Linked DNA regions of Alkalilimnicola ehrlichii MLHE-1. The protein of the gene in region 1 interacts with the protein of each later gene in a pairwise test. Links are inferred from orthologs where the notes say so. Each region holds a gene or a part of one and is shown in the gene's direction. Other genes may lie near its edges. The genes, in order: trkA and ptsN.

Region 1 (3,167 bases):
TGGCCGACCTGTGTGGCCTGGAGCGTGAGGGCGAGACCGTCCCCGGTGCCCTGGAGCTGGCGCAGGGGGGGACCCTGTATCTGGCTGACGTCTGTGAGATGGAGCCAGCCCTTCAGGGGCACCTGCTCGGCGTGCTCAAGGCCGGTCGGTTCCAACGTCAGGGGGGTGCCAGGGTGGTGGACCTGGATGTGCGCCTGATCGCAGGCACCCGGGTGGAGCTGGCGGACGCCGTGCGCGCCGGTCGGTTCCGGGAGGATTTCTACTACTATCTGGACGTGGTGCCGCTGGTGGTGCCGGCGCTCCGGGAGCATGTGGAGGACGTCCCCGAGCTGCTCCAGTACTACGTCAATCGGCTGGTGGAGCGCGACGGCCTGCAGTACCGTGAGTTCACGCTGGCGGCGCAGAACCGCCTGCGCAATCATAGCTGGCCGGGTAATGTGCGGGAGCTGGAGAATCTGGTGCAACGCCTGTTGATCATGGGCGAGGGCGAGAAGATCGACGTTGACGAGGTCGAGGCGGCGCTGGAGGAGGCGGCGCGCGAGGGCACCGGCGCCGGCCGGGGGCTGTCCGCCGATCTCCACCTGGAGTTGCCCCTGCGCGAGGCCCGGGAGGCGTTCGAGCGGCGCTACCTGCAGGAGCAGCTCCGTCGTGCCCAGGGCAGCGTGGGCCAGCTGGCCCGGTTGACCGGCATGGAACGCACCCACCTCTACCGCAAACTCAAGGCACTGGGTATCGATCCCAGGGAGAGCGCATGAGCAGGGAGCGGGTATGAAGATCATCATCCTCGGCGCCGGTCAGGTGGGCAGCACCGTGGCCGAGAACCTCTCCAGCGAGGCCAACGACATCACCGTGGTCGATACCCGCGTGGGGGTGCTGCAGGATCTGCAGGACCGTCTCGATATCCGTACGGTCCACGGCAGTGGCACCTACCCCGAGGTGCTGGAACGGGCCGGTGCCCCGGACGCGGACATGATCCTGGCGGTGACCAACTCGGATGAGGCCAACATGACCGCCTGTCAGGTGGCCTACACCCTGTTCCATACCCCCACCAAGATCGCCCGCGTCCGGGCGGTGGAGTATTTGACCTATCCACAGCTGTTCAGCCCCGACGCGCTGCCCATCGATGTCATCATCAGCCCCGAACAGCTGGTCACCGACTACGTGCAGCGGCTGGTTGAGCACCCCGGGGCGCTACAGGTGCTGGATTTCGCCCAGGGCCGGGTACGACTGGTCTGCGTGCGGGCCTATTACGGCGGGCCGCTGGTGGGACATGAGCTCTCGACCCTGCGCGAGCACATGCCGGGCACGCCCACCCGGGTGGCCGCCATCTTCCGCCGGGGCAAGCCCATCCTGCCTGAGGGTGACACGGTGATCGAGGCCGGTGACGAGGTCTTTTTCATTGCCGCGAAGAAGGATATCCGTGCGGTCATGAGTGAGCTGCGCCGGCTGGAAAAGCCGGTGAAGCGGCTCACCATCGCCGGCGGTGGCAACATCGGCAAGCGCTTGGCCCAGGCCCTGGAGCGTCGCTACCAGGTCAAGCTCATCGAGCACTCACCGGAGCGAGCCCGGGAGATCTCCGAGGAGCTCAAGCGCGCCATCGTGCTGCTGGGCGACGCCGCCGATGAGGAGCTGCTGCTGGAGGAGAACATCGAGAACACCGATGTCTTCTGCGCGGTGACCAACGACGATGAGGCCAACATCCTGTCCGCCATGCTGGCCAAGCGCCTGGGCGCCCGCCAGGTGATGGCGCTGATCAACCGGGCCGCCTACGTGGAGCTGATCCAGTCCAGCGAGGATATCGACATCGCCGTGTCGCCGCAGCAGGCCACCATCGGCAGCCTGCTGGCGCACATCCGCCGGGGTGATATGGCCAATGTGCACTCCCTGCGGCGCGGTGCGGCCGAGGCCATGGAGGCGGTGGCCCACGGCACCCCGGCCAGTTCGCGGGTCATCGGCCGGGCCATCGACGAGATCCGCCTGCCGCCGGGCACCACCATCGGCGCGGTGGTCCGGGGCGATGAGGTGCTGATGGCGCACCACGACCTGGTCATCGAGCCCGAGGATCACGTCATACTCTTCTTGGTGGACAAGAAGCGTGTGCCGGAGGTGGAGCGCCTGTTCTCGGTCGGTGTGACCTTCCTCTGAGTTCGCCCGTACCAAGCAGACCCTGGGAGACGCGATGAGCATGCTGGATAACCTGGAGAAGATGCTGGCCACCGGCCGCGACAGCCCCATGCTGCGCCTGAGCCTGGGGTCGGGGTATCTCAAGCAGCGCGAGCCGGGGCGCGCCATTGCCCACCTGGAGGCAGCGCTGGAGCAGGACGAGCACTACTCGGCGGCCTGGAAGGTGTACGCCGCCGCACTGGCCGAGGACGGGCGCCTGGATGAGGCGATCACCGCTTACCGGCGTGGCATCGACGTGGCGGAGGGTCAGGGCGACAAGCAGGCGGTCAAGGAGATGCGCGTCTTCCTCGGGCGGCTGGAGCGGCAACGCGGCGCCTAGCCGGCGACCGGGTATCTCAGCGCCGGCGCCTGGGGTAGGCGCGCGCCCAGCCGGGCGGTGCGTGGGCGAAGCGCTTGTAGGCCCAGAGGTACTGCTCGGGCACCTCGCGCACGCAGGCCTCGACCCCCTCGTTCAGGGCCGCCAGCGCCTCCGCCGCATCGCTGGCGTGAATGGCCGCCGGCGCGGGCCGGAAGCGGATCACCCAACGCCCGCCGCGTGCCAGCCTGCGGGCATAGCCGAACACAACCGGGGCCCGCTGCCGGGCCGCCAGCTTCACCGGCAGGTCCATGGTCAGTGCCGGGCGGCCGAAGAAGGGGGCGAAGCGGCCCTCCTCCTCGGGCGGTTCCTGGTCCGGCAGGATGCCCACCACGTCGCCGGCGCGCAGCGCCTTGTACAGTGCGCGCAGGCCGGCGGTGTTGGCGGGCAGGGCCCGGCCGCCCCCGCGGTTGCGGGCGGCCACCATGATCGGCTCCAGGGCCGGCTGTCGCGGGGGCCGGTAAAGGAAGTGCAACGGGTAGTGGCGCGCCACCCAGAGATTGAGCAACTCCCATGACCCCAGGTGCGGGGCCGCGATGATCACCCCGCGGCCGCGGCGGTAGGCGGCGTCCAGCACCTCGGCCCCCTCTACCCGTTCGACCCGGCTTAGGAGCTCGGCCACCGGGCG
Region 2 (3,120 bases), 440 kb from region 1 along the record:
GTGGGCGTGGCCGCCCGCGATCCGCGTGAGGCGCTGCTCATCCAGCTCGAGCAGCTGCCGCCGGACACCCCACTGCTGCCCGAGGCCCGGCGCCTGGTGGATCTGCACCTGGACATGCTGGTACAGCGCCAGTACGCCCAACTCTGTCGGCGCATGAAGCTCAATCAGGACCAGCTTCGCGAGGTCCTGGGCCTGATCCAGACCCTCGATCCGCGGCCGGGCTCGCAAATCGGTGGCGACGAGACCCAGTACGTGGTCCCCGACGTGGTGGTCCGGCGCAGCGACGGCCGCTGGCAGGTGGAGCTCAATCCCGCGACCGCCCCCCGGCTGCGGGTCAACAGCTATTACGCCAGCCTGATCAAACGCGCCGACAACAGCAGCGACAACACCACCCTGCGCAACCACCTGCAGGAGGCGCGCTGGTTCATCAAGAGCCTGCTTAGCCGCAACGACACCCTGCTCAAGGTCGCCCGCTGCATCGTCGAGCGCCAGCAGGGCTACTTCGACCACGGCGAAGAGGCCATGCAGCCGTTGGTCCTGCGCGAGGTGGCCGAGGCGGTGGACATGCACGAGTCCACCATCTCCCGGATCACCACCCGCAAGTACATGCACACCCCGCGGGGCACCCTGGAGTTCAAGTACTTCTTCTCCAGCCATGTGCAGACGGTGGACGGCGGCGAGTGCTCCGCCACCGCCATCCGTGCCCGCATCCGGCGTCTGATCGCCGATGAGAACCCCACCAAACCACTCAGTGACAGTCGTATTGCCAATATCCTCCAGGAGGAGGGCATAAACGTGGCAAGACGGACCGTAGCCAAGTATCGTGAGGCTATGGCCATCGCGTCCTCGTCAGAGCGCAAGCGACTGGCCTGAATCGCAACGTTGAAAGGAGGCGGCATGCAAATACAGATCACCGGTCACCACGTGGATGTCACGGATGCCCTGAAGGCCTATGTACGGGAGAAATTCCAGCGCCTGGAGCGCCATTTCGATAACGTGGTGGACAGCCACGTGATCCTCTCGGTGGAAAAACTCCGGCAGAAGGCCGAGGCCAATCTGCTGATCAGCGGCAACCGGCTGCACGCGGAGACCACCGACGAAGACATGTACGCCGCCATCGACGGCATGATCGACAAGCTTGACCGCCAATTGGTCAAGCACAAGGAGAAGGTCACCGACCACCACCGCCGCGAGGGGGCTGCTCAGAAGGCGGGAGCGGGCGCAGGGGCCGCGGAGTAGACACTCAACCATCGGCCGGTGACCGCCGTCGCGGTCACCGGCCCCGGGCTGAACGACACCATGAAAATCGCCGAACTCATCACTCCGGACCGCATCCGTTGCGACGCCGAGGTCAGCAGCAAGAAGCGCGTGCTGGAACAACTCAGCGACCTGCTGACTGCGGATGACACCACACTGGCCTCCACCCAGGTCTTCGACCGGCTGGTGGCGCGGGAACGGCTGGGCAGCACCGGCCTGGGCCACGGCGTTGCCCTGCCCCACGCCCGCATGGAGGGCATCGAGCAGGCGCGGGGTGCCATGATCCGCCTCGACCAGGGGGTGGACTTCGACGCCTTCGACCGGGAGCCGGTGGATCTGCTGTTTGCGCTGGTGGTCCCCGAGCACTTCACCGACGAGCATCTGCAGATCCTCGCCGACCTGGCGGAGATGTTCAGCGACAGCGGCCTGTGCGAACAGCTTCGCGCCACCACAGACCCCACACGCCTGCACCGGCTGCTATCGGAGTGGCAGGGCAGCGAAACGGCCGGCTAACACCGACCGCCCCGAGCGGCGGTCGGTGGGCGGAGCACCATCTTCATGAAGAGCATCCGGTTGATCATCATCAGCGGCCTGTCCGGGTCGGGGAAGAGCGTGGCCCTGCACACGCTCGAGGACCAGGGCTGGTACTGCATCGACAACCTGCCCATTGGGTTGCTCAGCGCCTTCGCCCGACACGTCAATGACACCTGCCCCGCCGGCGGCGGCCGCTACGCCGTGGGTATCGACGCCCGCAACCGCCCGGAGGACCTGGACCGCATCCCGGCGATCCTGGACGAGCTGCAGGCACTGGGCCTGAACAGCGAGGTGCTCTTTCTATTTGCCAGCCGCGAGACCCTGATCACCCGGTTCAGTGAGACCCGCCGGCGCCACCCGCTCAGCGACGGTGACGCCGCGCTGGCCGACGCCATCGCCCGCGAGGAGGCTCTGCTGGCACCACTGCGGGCGCGCGCCGACCTCACCCTGGATACCAGCAACACCAACGTGCACCAGCTTCGCGACCTGGTCCGCGAGCGGATCGAGCACGACCCCGGGCGGCTGTCGCTGCTGTTCCAGTCGTTCGGCTACAAGCACGGCATCCCGCCGGATGCCGACTACGTCTTTGACGCCCGCTGCCTGCCCAACCCCCACTGGGAGCCGCGGCTGCGGCCGCTGACCGGACTGGACGCCCCGGTCCAGCACTACCTGGAGGCTCAGCCCGAGGTGGCGGAGCTGACCGGGCAGATCGAGGCGCTGATCGCCACCTGGCTGCCCGCCTTCCGGAAGGCGGCGCGCAGTTACGTCACCGTGGCCATCGGCTGTACCGGGGGGCAGCACCGCTCGGTCTACCTGGCCGAGCAACTGGCCGGGCGCTTTGCAACCGGCATGGATGCCATCAGCGTACGTCACAGGGAGCTCAACCGTTGAATTGCCAATCCGAGGAACACCCGCAACCCAACCAAGGACCCACCGCCGTGGCCAGCCAGGCAATGGACATCGTGAACACACTCGGGCTGCATGCCCGTGCCGCCGGCAAATTTTCCGCCCTGGCCGCAGAGTTCCCGTGCCAAATCCGGGTCACCCGCGGTCAACGCACGGTGGATGGCAAAAGCGTGATGGGGCTGATGATGCTGGCCGCCGGCTGCGGCAGCCAGATCCTGGTGGAGGCCGAGGGGGACCAGGCCGAGGAGGCGCTGGCCGCCCTCAGCCGCCTGGTGGCCAATGGCTTCGACGAAGGCCCCGGTGCGCCGAGCCCCCACCCGGGCGATAAAGGCGACGACTAGTCCACAACACCGCGCCCGACAGCCATAATAGAGGGAGGCGGGCACTGCCCCATACGGGACCGCCGACACGAGAGTCCATCAG

Evidence for each region.
Region 2: the proteins of trkA (region 1) and ptsN interact in binary tests that used the Escherichia coli proteins (3 or more experiments, as listed by UniProt). The link is inferred for Alkalilimnicola ehrlichii MLHE-1 from one-to-one orthologs.

Annotation. Positions count from the first base shown.
Region 1 is NC_008340.1:2,969,019-2,972,185, reverse strand. Bases 107-2,956 are described here. They hold trkA (Trk system potassium transporter TrkA), read left to right. Parts: upstream 107-768; coding sequence 769-2,145; downstream 2,146-2,956. Other genes in these bases: MLG_RS13245 (lysophospholipid acyltransferase family protein), read right to left, coding at 2,520-2,956; MLG_RS13250 (tetratricopeptide repeat protein), read left to right, coding at 2,180-2,503; MLG_RS13260 (sigma-54-dependent transcriptional regulator), read left to right, coding at 107-755. In the rest of the region: more of MLG_RS13260, read left to right, coding at 1-106; more of MLG_RS13245, read right to left, coding at 2,957-3,167. UniProt on the Escherichia coli protein: Part of the constitutive potassium transport systems TrkG and TrkH. May regulate the transport activity of TrkG and TrkH systems. Binds to NAD(+) and NADH.
Region 2 is NC_008340.1:2,533,423-2,536,542, forward strand. The notes cover bases 232-3,034. They hold ptsN (PTS IIA-like nitrogen regulatory protein PtsN), read left to right. Parts: upstream 232-1,299; coding sequence 1,300-1,770; downstream 1,771-3,034. Other genes in these bases: MLG_RS11300 (RNA polymerase factor sigma-54), read left to right, coding at 232-873; hpf (ribosome hibernation-promoting factor, HPF/YfiA family), read left to right, coding at 898-1,239; rapZ (RNase adapter RapZ), read left to right, coding at 1,825-2,682; MLG_RS11320 (HPr family phosphocarrier protein), read left to right, coding at 2,745-3,034. In the rest of the region: more of MLG_RS11300, read left to right, coding at 1-231; more of MLG_RS11320, read left to right, coding at 3,035-3,038. UniProt on the Escherichia coli protein: Seems to have a role in regulating nitrogen assimilation.